3 regions of the Colwellia sp. BRX10-1 genome follow, and region 1 is predicted to be linked to each of the others. Evidence: predicted binding sites of a transcription regulator. Region 1 holds the regulator's gene; each other region holds the start of a gene.
What was found. Region 1 encodes FliA, which starts transcription of late flagellar genes. Its sites were predicted from a motif close to CTAAAGNTNNNNNNNNNNNNGCCGATA; they were not measured.
Positions count from the first base shown of each region.

Region 2: the regulator FliA is predicted to act here: its motif matches at 1,316-1,342, upstream of H4J75_RS02495 (DUF5610 domain-containing protein).
Region 3: the regulator FliA is predicted to act here: its motif matches at 3,989-4,015, upstream of pomA (flagellar motor protein PomA).

Region 1 covers NZ_JACGWC010000001.1:95,689-101,433, forward strand. Annotated here, with positions in the region: gene H4J75_RS00425 (chemotaxis protein CheA) at 1-1,560, opposite strand, end outside; gene H4J75_RS00430 (protein phosphatase CheZ) at 1,574-2,317, opposite strand; gene cheY (chemotaxis response regulator CheY) at 2,366-2,749, opposite strand; gene H4J75_RS00440 (RNA polymerase sigma factor FliA) at 2,801-3,520, opposite strand; gene H4J75_RS00445 (MinD/ParA family protein) at 3,595-4,437, opposite strand; gene flhF (flagellar biosynthesis protein FlhF) at 4,550-5,745, opposite strand, start outside.
Region 2 covers NZ_JACGWC010000002.1:1,022-6,766, forward strand. Annotated here, with positions in the region: gene H4J75_RS02495 (DUF5610 domain-containing protein) at 1-1,235, opposite strand, end outside; gene trmA (tRNA (uridine(54)-C5)-methyltransferase TrmA) at 1,483-2,580, shown strand; gene fabR (HTH-type transcriptional repressor FabR) at 2,586-3,203, opposite strand; gene H4J75_RS02510 (fatty acid desaturase) at 3,433-4,551, shown strand; gene sthA (Si-specific NAD(P)(+) transhydrogenase) at 4,640-5,745, shown strand, end outside.
Region 3 covers NZ_JACGWC010000029.1:27,668-33,412, forward strand. Annotated here, with positions in the region: gene H4J75_RS17210 (hypothetical protein) at 1-404, opposite strand, end outside; gene dxs (1-deoxy-D-xylulose-5-phosphate synthase) at 599-2,482, opposite strand; gene ispA ((2E,6E)-farnesyl diphosphate synthase) at 2,520-3,410, opposite strand; gene H4J75_RS17225 (exodeoxyribonuclease VII small subunit) at 3,410-3,673, opposite strand; gene pomA (flagellar motor protein PomA) at 4,187-4,954, shown strand; gene H4J75_RS17235 (flagellar motor protein MotB) at 4,967-5,745, shown strand, end outside.

The DNA of each region.
Region 1 (5,745 bases):
ACCACGGCCTGAAACTTCTGAAATTTCAGTCTTGGTAGAGAACCCTGGAGCAAAAATTAAACTAAAGGCTTCTTTATCTGTCATTCTAGCAGCAGAGTCAGCGTCAAGAACACCACGAGTAATCGCAATTTCTTTGAGCTTTTCTGCATTCATGCCTGCACCATCATCTTTGATGGTTAATAATATATGGTCACCCTCTTGAGAAGCAGAAAGCACCACGACACCTTCTCTTGGTTTCCCCAATGCTTCTCGCTTATCAGGCATTTCGATACCGTGATCTACAGAGTTTCTCACTAAATGCACTAATGGATCTGCGAGTGCCTCAACAAGGTTTTTATCTAGATCGGTTTCTTCACCTTTTAGCACTAATTTAATTTCTTTGTCTAAACTGCGCGCTAAATCTCGAACAACTCGAGGAAATCGTCCAAAGACTTTCTTGATTGGCTGCATACGGGTTTTCATTACCGCACCTTGCAAATCAGTCGTTACCGCATCAAGGTTAGAAACAGCTTTCGTTAAATCTTCATCCTCTTTGGTTAAGCCCAAACTTGTTAAGCGATTTCTCACTAAGACAAGCTCACCAACCATATTCATAATTTGATCAAGACGTTTAGTGTCAACCCTAACAGTTGTTTCACCCTGCATTGCTTTAGCGGGTGCTTTTTCTGGCACTGGCGCTTTAGCGACAGGTTTAGCTGCAGGAGCTACAGGTGCTGGCTTCGCGGCTGGTGTTTGAGCAACAGGTGTTGGTGCTGGTGCTGGTGTTGGTGCGCTAGGTGCTGGAGTAACAGATAATTTCGGCGCTTGACCTTGACCATGTAATTCGTCTAATAAAGCTTCAAAGTCATCGTCACTTATTTCGTCTGATGAACTGTTATTCGATGAAGATGGTTTACTTGAATTATTAGCAGCGACTTCAGGCGAAAAAGCACCTTGACCGTGAAGTTCATCGAGTAAGGATTCAAATTCGTCATCTGAAATATCATTGCTGTCTGAAGACGTTGCTGTTGCTTCAGGTGCTGGGGCTGGCGTAGAAGCTGAGCCACCACCATGGAGTTCGTCGAGAAGTCGTTCAAATTCATCTTCTGACATTTCATCGCTAGAAGAACTTTCGCTTTCATGAGTAGCTACTGCTTCAACAACGACTGGCGCAGGCGCTTGCTCTTTGCCTTCTGGTTGGCTTAAACGATGCAATTCTGCAAGTAATTGAGCATCAGCTTTATCAAGTTTCTCGCCGTTTTGAACTTGTACAAACATTTCATTTACAACATCAAGCGCTTGTAAAATAACATCCATTAGGCTTGCACTAACACTACGTTGGTTGGTACGTAACAGATCGAAAATATTTTCCGCGCCATGACATACGTCAACTAAATTATGTAATGCTAAAAATCCGGCCCCACCTTTAACGGTGTGAAAACCTCTAAAAATAGCATTTAATAATTCGGCATTATCGGGGTCGTTTTCAAGTTCTACGAGTTGTTCCGAAAGCGTTTCAAGTATTTCTCCAGCTTCTATTAAAAAATCCTGAAGAATCTCTTCATCTTGCTCAAATGACATCCAGCAACTCCTATTAAAATCCTAAACTTGATAAAAGGTCATCAACATCATCTTGGTCAGCGACAACATCATCACGTTGTGCTGCATTAACGATCGGGCCTTCAACTAAGTTATCACCTACTTTAGGTTTACTTCGCTCTGCATTACTATCTGTCGTAATACCAAAAGCGGTTAGCATACCAATCAAGCTATCCTCTACTTCACGAACTAGATCAATAACTTTACGAATAACTTGTCCGGTTAAATCTTGAAAATCTTGCGCCATCAAAACATCAGTCATTAAATCATGCATACGCACTGATTCTCTATCTGTCGTTTTTAATAATAAATCTATATCAACACATAAACTTTTAAATTCAGTTAATTCCAATTTGTTATGCATTAATTTTTGCCATAACGGATTAACAGCCTTTATTTGCTTTTGTATCGTATCCACAACGGGAAAAATAGATTCAACAGCATCCATGGTTTTATTAGCGGCTTCTTCCGTTCGCGTTATAACGTAGTTTAGACGTTCTTGAGCATCGGGGATATCTGCTGTCGCTAAATCATTTAACCTGGAATCTAATTGAAAATTATTTAATGAGTCATGTAGTTGGCGAGTCAGCTTGCCTATTTCAGCAAACAATTCAGAATTAATTGGATTTTGAATTTCAGCAATTAATTCATCTGCCTTGTCTTGTTGACCACTTTCTAAATATTCGACCAGTAGCTTTGCTTCTTCCAAAGAAACATGCACATTTGTATTCGCACTCATGCAAAAACCTCACGTTTAGATTAATTAATTATCTATCTAATTAAGGAATTAACCTAAGCGTTGAAATATTTTATCTAACTTGGCGTTTAACGTCGCTGCGGTAAATGGTTTTACAATATAGCCATTAACACCCGCTTGAGCCGCCATCACAATTTGTTCTTTCTTTGCTTCAGCAGTAATCAGCAATACTGGGATATGTGATAACTTTGCATCGGCACGGATGGCTTTGAGCAAATCAATACCTTGCATACCTGGCATATTCCAATCAGTTACAACAAAGTCAAAAGAGCCTTCTTTTAACATCGGTAAAGCAGTGCTACCGTCATCTGCTTCTGAAATGTTAGTGAAACCTAAATCTCGTAACAAGTTTTTGACGATACGTCTCATCGTTGAAAAATCATCAACAACAAGAACTTTCATATTTTTATCCAAGGCACCCTCCGGTGAGAACATTTTAAAATTGTGATTATATGTATATTCTACTCAACTTTGCCAAGATTGCATACGTCCTTTTAACCTATGCATCGCTTGACTGTGAATTTGGCTAACACGCGACTCACTTACATCAAGCACTTGACCAATCTCTCGAAGATTTAATTCTTCGTCGTAATATAGTGACAGTACTAGAGCTTCGCGTTCGGGTAAAGTGGAAATGCATGCTGTTAACGATTTTTTAAAAACTATTTTTTCAAAATTATCATAGGGATCGTTATTATTCACATCTTCCATATTCGATATAGCATCTGCCCCCGTACTTAAGTCTTCAATACCAATTATTTTACCGGTACTTACCTCACTTAGAATATGATGGTAGTCATTTAACGAAATATCAAGTTTTTCAGCAACTTCAATATCAGTTACATCACGACCTAAACTTGCTTCAAGCAATTTTATCGCTTCACTGACCATGCGGCTATTTTTATGAACAGAGCGGGGAGTCCAGTCACCACGGCGTATTTCATCAAGCATAGCACCACGGATACGAATACCAGCAAAGGTTTCAAAACTTGCACCTTTGCCGTGATCAAAATTATTAGACGCTTCAAGCAGGCCTATCATGCCTGACTGAATAAGGTCATCAACCTGCACGCTCGCAGGTAACCTTGCTAATAGGTGATAAGCGATTCTTTTCACTAAAACTGTATGCTGCGAAATTATAGCAGATTTATCAGTTTGAATACTGTAAGCATTTGGTTTTACCACTATCGCTCACTCGCTAAATTATAGGAAAGATATAGAACTTTCAACAAAGTACTCATATCTGATTACTATTGTTATTAATGTTCTAACAATTGTTCAATAAAAAACTCTAAATGACCTGACGCTTGTTTAGGCACCGGCCATTTAATTAAATTACCTGCTAAAGATTTAAAAGCAACCGCTGCAGGCGATTGTGGATAAGCTTCAACAATTGCTTTTTGTTTTCTAACGGAATTTCTTATATTTTCGTCAAATGGAATGACAGCAACGAGTTCAAGCGCAACATCTAAAAATCGATCGGTAACTTTAGAAAGCTTACCAAAGAGTTGTTGTCCTTCTCTTGGCGTTCTCACCATGTTGGCAACAACTTTAAATTTAAATACGCCATGATCTCGACTTAATAATTTCATTAAGGCGTAGCAATCAGTAATAGATGTAGGTTCATCACAGACCACTAACATCACATCTTGTGAGGCACGGCAAAAGCTTAGTACCATGTCGGAAATACCGGCTGCAGTGTCAACAATAAGCACATCAAATTTTGTGTTCATATCACTAAAAGCGCGAATTAAACCCGCATGTTCAGCAGGCGTTAAATCGACCATAGATTGTGAACCTGACGTAGCAGGAATGATATTAATACCAGCGGGACCTTCAATAATTATATCGTCTAATTCACACTCGCCAGAAAGCACATGTGATAAGTTACGTTTTACCCGCAAACCTAGCATAACATCGACATTAGCCAAGCCTAAATCGGCATCTAAAACTAAAACTCGTTGTCCTAATTGTCCAAGTGCAATAGCGGTATTAAGCGAAACGTTAGTTTTACCTACTCCGCCTTTACCGCCAGAGACAGCAATGACTTTTACCGGAGCTGAATTTTGCATTTTTCTTAAGCCACTTGCTTGATCATTCATTTATCGTCTTTCTCTACTTTCTTACGAATAGCCATCAATTAATTTAGTATAACCCTATAATCATTTAATCTGCATATTTTTATAGGGTTAAAATTCACATATTTAGAACACGTTATGGAAATACAGCTGTATTGGCACTCATCGGTGCTGTTCGCCAATTTATTGGATTATTAATTTGATTTTTCGCGCTCATTTTATCTGCTAGCGTAACGAGTTTTTCAGCATTTGCAACTTTAATATCTTCAGGAACTCTTTGTCCATCCGTTAAGTAGCCTATCGCTAAACCGTTTTGAATCGAAGTGGAAATTATTTCTCCTATGCTAAGGCTTTCATCAAGTTTAGTATAAATACAGCCAGCTAAAGGTACTTTTTTAAAGCGGTCAACATTTTCTTGCATAACTCGTTGTTGAGTATTAGCAGCTAACACTAAATAGTTGCGAATTCTTACCCTTGCATTAGAAACTAAAGTAGTTAGGTGTTTAGCTAAACGCATATCACGTTGCCCCATACCTGCAGTATCAATAAGTATTAGTTTCTTTTTGGAGAACTGTTGCAACAATGTATCTAAGGTTTTTGCATCACCTGCAAGCTTTACATCACAACCAATAATTCGGCCGTAAGTGGCTAATTGTTCAAATCCAGCAATACGGTAGTTATCTGTTGAGATCATCACCACTTGGTCTGCGCCATGAATCTGAGCAAACCGCGCCGCGAGTTTAGCTACGGTAGTTGTTTTACCTACGCCGGTAGGTCCCACTAATGAAACCACGCCACCACGATGAATAATGTCATTATTAGTGGTGTTAATTTGTTGGCTGATAAATTTTTTCGCTAATAACCAAGTATCTTGGTCATTTTTTTGTGCTGGAATATAACCTGCAATTTGATCTGAAACTTGTTCGCTCATACCCAAAGACATTAGTCGATTAACCAACATCGCACGAGCGGGATCTTTTTGCGCCATATCCTGCCACATTAACCCCGAAATTTGATGTTCTAGTAATTCACGAATAGAAGACATTTCGTGTTTCATTTTCTCTAAGTCGGCGTTATTTACATTTTGTGGCGGTAACCCATCGCTTACTAAAGACTGTGCTTGGTTCATCACCGGCTGTTGATATGAGTCGCTTGATTGTTCATCACCTTGTTCTTGGCTATTTTGCTCTAAACGGTCGGTGAAGCTTTTAAATTGCTGCTCAATATTGCTTGACGGTGTTGGCGTTGAAACTTGCGCTGAGTTATTTGGATTATTTAGCTTAGCGGCTGCCTGGACGATTTTATCATGCTGAGCTTGATTAATACCTTGAC
Region 2 (5,745 bases), on a different contig from region 1:
ATTACTTTATCGAACTTTTCTTTAGCGACTTTATCGTCACCAAACTCAGCTTTAAAGACTGCATCAAGTAACTGACCAAAAGCATCATCATTCTTAGACAATATTTTATCTGCTTGTTCTTGCAGTTGGTTAAACTGATCTAAGAAGTCAATTAAAGGCCTCAGGTCTTTTCCGACACTAGGCGCTAATTTATCATCCAACTCTGCCACTGCTGTATACGCTTGGCTAACATAACTGGTTTTTGTTTGTTGCAAATCCATACTAAAACTAGTTATCTGTTTATTATCGAAGCCAAGTTCAACTGCTTTTTCAAAAGCTTTATTAACATCGCCATTAAAGAAATCTTTTTGTAATGAATTTACGTCTTTAATTAATGCTTCGATTGCTGCTTTTTCATCATCATCAAGTTCACCCTCTACGCTATAAGAAAAGTTGATTTCATGATACTGACTACTGGTACTACTATAATTTGTCGATCCCCCTTGGCTACTCTCTTGATACTGGTAAGCTTCTTTACTGGCATATTCTTGTAATTCGCTAAATGATATTGAAACTACATCACCGTCAGTAGTAGTAATACTCAGCTCGCTACTTTTTGAATTGCTTGTGTATAATTCGCTATCAATTGCTGTAGAACTGATAATTGGCGTTAACTCTGATACCTTCTCATTTGATTTATTGGCTGAAGGAAACATTTGTTCATGGAGGTCATCAATTCCCTTGTTAATAAGCGTACGACTTTTTTCTATACCTTGGTTTAAGTCATCGTCAAGCATGGCGAGATCTTTTAAATCGCCTTTTGCTTGATCAATACCTAAATTCGCCCCAGCACGCCCCTGCTCAAACATCTCTTTCAACTTATCCTCACTCGCTCCATTTGCTTGGGCAGCTAAGATACTCGCGCTAACAAAGTCCATAACATTACGAGCCACTGCTTCGAAATCAAAAAGGCTAGTTGATGGCTCGCTTTCAGTTAACGCTGTTTTACTGAGATCACTCATCACTACATTAGTTGCTTGTGGTGCATCGGTAATCTTTTGAAAATTTGCTGAAATCTGACTAGAAATTGATTGAGATATAATTTTCATCGTAATGGCAGCACGATGGTTTAATGCCAGTGTATTAACTGACTCTGCTGGCATTTCTCGTTTAACGACTTCATTATTTGCTGGTTCACTTTTACGACTTTGCCCTAAATAATTCGGCAACCTTGTCTGATTATCAATTTTATTCATTGTTACTCTCCAGTATCTAATTAAATTTTAATTAAACACAATCAAAGATCTAAAGATCCTTAAATTTAATATGGCTATTATATCGGCATTTTTTCGTAAAACTTTAGCAAGAAGTCAATCCCTTGTAAGAAAATTATAGACAAATGACTAGACAAAGTAATCACAATCGCTAAACTCAGCGCCTCTTTAATACTCACTAGAGTTGGGTATAATATTGTTTAATTCTTTCTACGTTTAAGGCTTATATATGTTTAGTCACATTGCACCACAATTTTATGATAAACAACTTGATAACAAACAGGATGATATCGCTAAATTGTTTAGTGATTTTGACTTACCAAATTTTGATGTTTTTCGATCAGAGCCTTTAAACTATAGATTACGAGCAGAATTTAGAGTTTGGCATGACAATGATGACTTATTTTATATTATGTTTAATAGTGAAACGAAAGAAAAGTATCGCGTCGACACTTTCCCGGTTGCCAGTAAACTCATTAATCAAGCTATGAAAGCCTTGCTTGACGAAATTAAAGATAAACCGTCACTTCGTCATCGATTATTTCAAGTCGATTTTTTATCAACGCTCAGTGGCGAGCTTTTAATAAGCTTGTTATATCACAGACAATTAGATGAAGAATGGCTAACTGAAGCGGCAACACTAAAAACAACCCTTTCAGCAATAGCCCCTGTTGATATTATTGGCCGTGCTAAAAAACAAAAATTTATCCTTGATAAAGATTATGTCACTGAGAAGTTAACTGTTGGCGATAAAACTTATATCTACGAGCAAGTAGAAAATAGTTTTACACAGCCTAACGGGCACGTTAATGAGCAAATGCTACTTTGGGCAAAGCAAGGCACACAAAATATCGGTGGTGACTTAATCGAACTCTATTGTGGTAATGGTAACTTTAGTATCGCACTCGCTGAAAACTTTGATCGAGTATTAGGTACTGAAATATCGAAAACATCAGTAAAATCAGCACAAAATAATATCACCGCAAACCAGTTAACCAATGTTGATATAATAAGAATGTCTAGCGAAGATTTTAGTCAAGCGATGAATGGTGAGCGAGTATTTCGTCGTCTAGAAGGTTTCGATCTTAAAAGCTATAATTACGATACAGTATTAGTTGATCCACCAAGAGCTGGCCTTGACCCTGACAGCGTTGAGTTAGTCAGCCGATTTGAACGTATTGTTTATATCTCATGTAATCCTGAGACATTAAAAGAAAACTTAGTTGAACTAATAAAGACACACAATATTGAAAAATTTGCGTTATTTGATCAGTTTCCATATACCCACCATGTTGAAACAGGTGTGATACTTTCACGTAAAAAGTAACGTTTTTACTTTTTTACTCCCCTATTGCTAAATTCAGCAGCTCCCCGTGCTATAAAGCGCAGCTGCTGAATGGTACGCATTGAAATTTGTTGACGATCCTCTTTATCAACATCTAATGCATCAGAGCCAGCACTAAATACGATAGTCACCGCTGCATCGGCTTGTAAAAAAGCCACATCCGCATTCAATTTATTTGCTTGCTGTAAATAATCACATAGTTCTAAGGTGAAATAACGCACTTCTCGATTTACCGCCGCTCGAAAAGCAGCTGACGTTCCAGAACGCTCTCGTAATAATAAGCGAAATATATTACCGTTACTTTCAATAAACTCCATAAAGGTAACGACAGATATTTGAATGACAGAACCACCTTTTTCAATTCGTTGGCGAGCTTGTCGCATTAATTGACGCAAAGTTAAACCCGCTTCATCGACCAGCGTCAAACCTAGTTCGTTCATATCAGAAAAATGTCGATAAAATGATGTTGGTGCTAAGCCAGCCTCTTTAGCGACTTCCCGTAAGCTCAAACTCGAAAAGCTACGTTCACTACTTAACTGCCCAAGAGCAGCATCAATTATTTGTCGACGTGTTTTTTCTTTTTGCTGTGCCCGAATCCCGCTCATTACTTAATTAACCTATACTTTAGCCTGTTTATATCATACTGAATTTTCATCTATTTACTAGAAACTTGATCACTAACATCTACATTTAAATCCAGTATTATTGATTGAAGATAAAAAGTTTAATAAAAATTACCTTGACTGAAAAGTGATCAAAGTTAAAATAGAGTACACGTGTACACTGAAATTATTTACTTAGTGTTCGTTTTTTTACTGATGGAATTCTTATTACATGAATAAACCTAAAATCGTTTGGCTAAATTTTAGTGTGTTTTTAATTACCTTTTTAGTTGCCGCAATTGGCGTCCCGTATCGAGCAATAACACACGGTTTTGATACCACTGAACTTGTAGTAGCACTATGCTGCTTTATTTATTGTGGTATGTCTATTACTGCTGGCTATCACCGATTATGGTCGCACAAAACCTATCAAGCACATGCTTCGCTGCGTTTCATTTTTGCACTAGGTGGTGCATTTGCCTTACAAAATAGTATATTACATTGGGCTTCTGATCATAGAGTTCATCATAAGCATGTCGATAATAATGACAAAGACCCCTATTCAGCTAAAAAAGGCTTTTGGTATTCACATATCGGTTGGATGCTTCGTGAGTATCAAGCGCATCGATATGCTAATTACGACAATACCCGTGATTTACAAAAAGACGCTATTGTAATGTGGCAGCACAGAAATTATTTGTTGCTGACAATATTAATGAACTTTGGTGTACCTATTTTATTTGGTTTATGGCACGGCGATATTATTAGTAGTTTACTTTTAGTCGGTTTCTTGCGTTTAGTGTTAAGCCATCACACTACTTTTTTCATTAATTCTTTGGCACATATCTGGGGTAAACAAACTTACACAGAAAGAAATACTGCACGAGATAATGGCTTTCTTGCTTTTTTAACTTTTGGTGAGGGCTATCATAACTATCATCATATTTTTGAAAATGATTATCGTAACGGCATTCGTTGGTGGCAGTTTGATCCAACTAAATGGTTGATTAAGGGTTGTGAGTTTTTGAAGCTTACCTCAAAACTACGGACTTACCCGGATGACAAAATTGAAAAAGCGCGCTTAGCTATGGTATTTAAACGTAGCCAGAAGAAGTTACTCTCTCATCCAAATGCGGAGCAAATGCGAGAAAAACTACAGCAAGAATATGATTTACTCATTAGTAGAATTAATGACTACTATGATGTGCGTAAAAAATTACTTGCCAGTAGGCGCGATAAATTAATCGCCGACGTTGAGAGCTCTGAATTAGCAGCGCAATACCAAGAATTTAAGCAGCACTTGGCAGACCAACAACAACATTTTCAACGCTTATTAACCCAACTGGCATAAACCCTTTAGATTAATAAGCTTTTACATGGTCAGATGTCTAAATTCCTGCTAAAATTTTTTTATCTTAGTAGGAATTTAAGGCAAGATTTTGGCAACTCAAAATAAAGCTAAAACGAAGAAGAAAACAAATAACGATTACGATTACGATGCAATAATTATAGGTACCGGACCAGGTGGCGAAGGTACCGCTATGGAGCTATCTAAAAAAGAAAAACGTGTTGCTATTGTTGAACGATATAAAGACGTTGGCGGTGGTTGTACGCATTGGGGAACTATTCCTTCAAAAGCTTTACGTCAAAGTGTTAGCCGACTCATTGAGTATAACGCGAGCCCACTTTTTAGAGGCCATGAAAAAGCAAAACACTTAACGTTCCCAGCTATTCTTAAACATGCCTCTTCGGTTATTCGTAAACAAGTACAGTTACGCAGTGGCTTTTATGATCGTAACCGCGTTGAACTGATTTCGGGTGAAGCGTCTTTTATTGATGCCCATACGCTTAGAATAGTGAATAACGAGGGCGCTATTGAACAAATTACGGCAAAGCAAATTGTTATTGCTACTGGTTCACATCCCTACCGACCTAAAGATATTGATTTTAACCATCCGCGAGTCTATGACTCAGATACCATCTTATCACTTAAGCATGATCCCCGTTCTATCATTATTTATGGTGCTGGTGTTATTGGTTCCGAATATGCCTCTATATTTAGAGGTTTAGGTGTAAAGGTAGATTTAATTAATACCCGAGATAGACTGCTTTCTTTTTTAGATGCAGAAATGTCTGATTCACTCAGCTACCACTTATGGAATAATGGTGTAGTGATCCGTCATGGCGAGGCGATTGCACGAGTTGAAGCATCCGACGACTCTGTGGTTGTTCATTTAGAATCAGGTAAAAAAATGCGCGCCGACTGTTTACTCTTTGCTAATGGGCGAACAGGTAATACAGCCGACTTAAAAGTTGAAAATGCAGGATTATCAGCAGATGGACGTGGGCAACTAAAAGTCAACGATCAATATCAAACCAGTGTCGACAATATATATGCGGTAGGTGATGTCATTGGTTACCCAAGCTTAGCCAGTGCTGCTTATGATCAAGGCCGGTTAGCTGCCTCAGCGATGATAGATCACCAAAGTACAGCAAAACTTATTGCTGATATTCCTACAGGTATCTACACGATTCCAGAAATAAG
Region 3 (5,745 bases), on a different contig from region 1:
ACAGTGGCTAGTGCTATTGGGGCGCCGTGGGCTAATTCACCACAACCTGCAGGAGCATCACATATCATCGTGGTGTTTTCACCTACAGATAATTCTACTTTGATAGCGCCGTCGTAATCTAAAAGGGTAATGGTATAGCTACCATCATCTTCAGTAATAATTGAAGATGCAGCTAACTCGGCATCTTCAAGTTTAACCGCTTTTCCGTCAACGTATTTATAAACAGTAACCACAGCGTTTGCTATTGTGCCTTTTATCGCTTTACCTTTGACAACGGTTTGTATGAGGACTGGAGCAGGTGGTGGTGCTATTGTAGGGGGTTTAGTACTAGAGCTACTGGAGCCACCACAAGCGGTGAGGGCTGAAATTAGCGCAAGAGAAATAATATTTTGAGTGAATTTCATTAAATAATCCTTATTCATATATGAGAAATATATCACGTATATTATTTAAGCAGATAAAGACAAGTTTTTAAAGAAAAAATAATAATTAGTCGTAACAATCTAAGAATAATTAGAAGGAAAGAGAAGGGGGATAAAGATTAAGTCACTAATAATTAACTATTATTAGTGACTTTTGGTGGGCGTTTTAACAATATTTAGCGTTCAATAAAATGGGTTATTTTATCAATAATACCTTTACTATCTAAACCAAGTTCTTGATGAATCTCTTGTTGGGTACCATGCTTGATAAAGGTATCAGGTAAGCCAATATTTAATATTTTAATCGCAACACCTTGGCTTAGTATATATTCATTGACTGCTGAACCTGCGCCACCTGCAATTGCATTATCTTCAACGGTCACAATAACACTATGGCTTTTTACAATGTGGTCGATAAGTGTTACATCAAGCGGTTTTATAAAACGCATATCAATGAGCGTAGTATTTAATTGTTGAGCCGCTACTTTAGCTTCATCAAAAGTACTACCAAAGTTTAAAATGGCAACCTTCGGCTCAGCACTATCAGTGGTTGTTTCTAAAATAGTTTTTGCTTTACCTATTTCAATTGTCTCGCTGATGTCAGGTAAAGGCGCACCGTTGCCTGACCCTCTTGGATAACGAACAGCCGCAGGACCATTATGCTTAAAACCCGTGCTAAGCATCAATTGACATTCTCTTTCATCCGATGGCGCCATAATAACAATATTTGGAACACAACGCATAAAGCTTAAATCAAATGAGCCTTGATGAGTTGGCCCGTCTGCGCCAACAATGCCGGCTCGGTCAATCGCGAACAAAACGGGTAAGTTTTGGATCGCCACATCATGAATGAATTGATCGTAACCACGCTGTAAAAAGCTTGAATAAATAGCGACTACCGGTTTTTTACCGCCAATAGCGAGACCCGCAGCAAAAGTTACCGCGTGTTGTTCTGCAATCGCGACATCAAAGTACTGCTTAGGAAAGCGCTGACTAAATTCAACCATGCCAGAGCCTTCACCCATGGCAGGTGTGATGGCTATTAGTGAATCATTATTTTCTGCTGTTCTGCAGAGCCAATCGCCAAATATTTTTGAATAAGTGGGTAAACATGGCTTACTCTTTGGCAAACTCGTTTGTGCGGGATCAAATTTAGGGACAGCATGATATTTTATCGGGTCTTGCTCTGCTGCGTGATAACCTTTGCCTTTTTTCGTGGCAATATGAAGGATTTGAGGCCCTTTTAAGTTACGCATATTAGTAATGGTATCAACCAAACCATTGACATCATGACCGTCGATAGGGCCAATGTAATTAAAGCCTAACTCTTCAAAAAAGGTACTGGGTACAACCATGCCTTTTAAATGTTCTTCTGCACGACTTGCTAATTCTTTAATAGGTGGAATACCCTTTAGTATGCGCTTACCACCCTCGCGTATTCCTGTATATATACTGCCAGATAACAATCGAGCAAAGTGATTATTCAATGCACCAACATTTTCTGAAATTGACATTTCATTGTCATTTAAAATAACCAGCATATCGCTTTTAATATCACCAGCATGATTTAACGCTTCAAAAGCCATACCTGCTGTCATTGCGCCGTCACCAATAACAGCAACAACTTTACGATTTTTTGCTTCTTGTTCTGCAGCAACAGCCATACCTAGTGCCGCAGAGATAGACGTGCTTGAATGGCCAACACTTAATACATCATATTCACTTTCTTCACGCCACGGAAAAGGGTGCAAACCATCTTTTTGACGAATAGTATGCAGTTGATCGCGCCGACCCGTTAAAATTTTATGTGGATAAGCTTGATGGCCAACATCCCATATCAGGTGATCAAAAGGCGTTTTATAAACATAATGTAATGCGACCGTTAATTCTATTGTGCCTAAACCAGAAGCAAAATGGCCACTACTTTTACTTACAGAACTTAATAAGTAACTACGCAGTTCTGTACTGGCCTGAATTAGCTGGCTTTTATTTAACATGCGCAGATCGTCAGGAGAATTTATATTGGCCAATAAAGGGTAGTCGGCAAGATTTATAGTCATATTTATTTTGTTTATTCTTTAAATTGCAAGAGCAAGATCAATGAGCGCGTTTGATAATAAACGTCGCAAATTGAGCTAAGTTATCTGTATTGTAGGGTAAAGTTGCTAAAGCTTGAAGTGCTTGTTGATATAAGTTGTCAGCTTTTTGCTGAGCGCCCTGTAAACCTAATAGCGCAGGGTAGGTACTTTTATTAGAGGAAACGTCTGAACCTGCTGGTTTTCCTAGTTCTTCTTCACTAGAAATAATATCAATTATATCATCGCGCACTTGATAGGCTAAACCAATATGATCAGCATAAATGGCGAGTTGGTGCTTTTCATCGGCAGAAATATCGTTACTTAACTCTGTAACCATGGTCACAGAAGCTTTTAACAACGCACCTGTTTTTAGTGAATGTAGTTTTTCAAGTTCAGCTAAAGTGATCACTTTATCGGTCGCAGAAATATCAAGTGCTTGTCCACCGCACATGCCTTGGTAACCTGAAGCATTGACTAATTGACGGATTAAGCTAATACGTTTTGATTCAACCGCGGCGCTAAAGTTATGATTAACTAAAATATCAAAGGCAAGTGTCTGTAAACTATCACCTGCTAAAATAGCGGTCGCTTCATCAAACGCTTTATGACAAGTTGGTTGCCCACGACGTAAATCATCATCATCCATCGAAGGTAAGTCATCATGAATTAATGAAAAAGCATGGATACATTCTAATGCTGCCGCAATACCGTCAACGTCAGATAATTCAAGTCCCAGTGCATCACCGGTAATATAACTTAAATAAGGACGCATACGCTTACCACCAATTAATAAGCCGTATTGCATTGCTGATAGCAATTTTTGATCATTTATTTCATAAGCGGCTAATTTGTCGGCAAGGTATTCATTAATGCGCGTTTGATAAAAGTCGAGTTGGTATAATTGGGTCACTAATTACTACCCAAACTTTCTGAGTCAACTTCGTTTTCAAAATCTTCAAGTTGGGCTTTACCATTTTTAGTCAGTAAAATTTGAATTTTTTGTTCAGCATTTTTTAACTTTTCTTGACTGGCTTGGCTGAGATTTAAGCCGCGCTCAAAAAGGGTCATTGAATCTTCTAAACTCAATGCTCCTTGTTCTAAATTCTGAACAATAGTTTCAAGTTCTAAGAGTGATTCTTCAAAGCTTAAGTTTTCTATTTTTTTCTTAGCCATCATCGAGAGTTCAGTGATTAAATATCTAGGCGCAAATTTATACCAAACGCCTTAATTAATCAATAAACTTCAAATGCTTTTGCCCCTTAATGACTATCATATACTTTCTATTGTCGGTCATTCTACGACTATATTGGCGCTTATATTTATCGTTAAAGCGCTGCGGTTAACGATAACTAGATAAATATAAATTGGGTAAGCTTAAATATGGCGAATTTAGTTGGCAGTATTAACTGTCTCTGGACTATACGTTGTTAAAGATATTGAACAATTATTTTGTTCAGCAAAGTTAACCTTAAAAATAGCGACTAATTACTTAAGTTATTGACAATATGGGCGATAATAAACTTATAGAGCCGTAAGCCATTCATATGCAGTTTTAACTGCGCGCTTTGGATGGTTATGGTTAAATCACGAGTGTGGATAAGAATATAAGTATTCGCGTATCGTAATACCTTAATGTATTATCAAATAATACGACTATCCGTATCATTTTTTTGTGGAGACTTTTTTGTGGATATAGCAACAATATTAGGTGTAGTAGGCGCAATAGGTTTACTCATTATGGCAATGATGTTGTCTGGTGATATCGGCATGTTTATTGACGTTCAGTCAGTTATTATTGTTTTTGGTGGTTCAATATTTGTTGTTTTATCTAACTATAATCTTGGTCAGTTTTTTGGAATTGGGAAAATTATAGGTAAGGCTTTTATGTTTAAAATTGAACAGCCTGACGACCTTATTGAAAAATCAGTTGAAATGGCTGACGCCGCTCGTAAAGGGGGTTTTTTGGCTTTAGAAGAAGCAGAGATAACTAACGGCTTTATGCAAAAAGGGGTCGATATGTTGGTCGATGGCCACGATGCAGATGTAGTACGTGGCACACTAAAAAAAGATATTGAGCTTACTGCTGAACGCCATGAAACAGGCGTAGGTATGATGATGGCACTTGCTGATGTGGCACCCGCGATGGGCATGATTGGCACCTTAATTGGTTTGGTCGCGATGTTATCAAACATGGATGACCCCAAATCTATTGGTCCAGCTATGGCGGTTGCACTACTAACAACCCTATATGGAGCATTCCTCGCTAACGTTATTGCCATTCCTATAGCGTCAAAACTCAGGCTTCGCCTTGCTGAAGAAAAAATGAACCAGGAGCTTATTCTTGACGCTATTCTGGGTATTCAAGACGGACAAAATCCACGTGTCATCGAAGGGTTACTTAAAAACTATCTTGCTGAAGGTAAACGTGCTGTAAATACCACAGAAGAAGAGTAACGGGAGTAATTTATGGCTGAAAAATGTAAATGTCCACCTCCGGGGCTTCCCGCTTGGATGGGTACTTTTGCTGACTTAATGTCACTATTGATGTGCTTTTTCGTTTTGCTGTTATCTTTTTCTGAAATGGATGTTTTAAAGTTTAAACAAATTGCAGGTTCGATGAAGTTTGCGTTTGGTGTACAAAATAAGATTGAAGTAAAAGATATTCCTAAAGGCACCAGTATTATTGCGCAAGAATTTCGCCCAGGTAAACCTGAGCCAACACCTATAGAAGTTATTCAACAGCAAACCATGGAAATGACCCAACAGATGTTAGAGTTTCAAGCAGGTGATGAAACGTCTGCTGGTGGTCGACAAGAACAACGAGGTACAGAACGTGGTGGACAATCACAAAGTACTGCAGATGAAATGTCAGCCCAGGCAATGCAAAAGGCTCAAGACGAATTAGAGCAGGCTTCGCAAGAGCAAGTAAATGAATTAGTTAAAAAAATTGCTGATCAATTAGAACAACAAATTCAAGATGGTGCCATAGAGCTTGAATCTCTCGGACAACAAGTGATTATTCGTATTCGTGAAAATGGTTCTTTTCCTTCGGGTTCTGCTTTTTTACAACCACAGTTTCGCCCTATTATTAGAGAAATAGGTGAGCTACTCAACACGGTTCCGGGTGAAATTATGGTTTCTGCACACACAGACGATCGCGGTATTAGTTCAGAGTTATTTTCTTCAAATTGGGATTTATCAAGTAAACGAGCTGTCGCTATTGCTCATGAATTAATTAAAGTCCC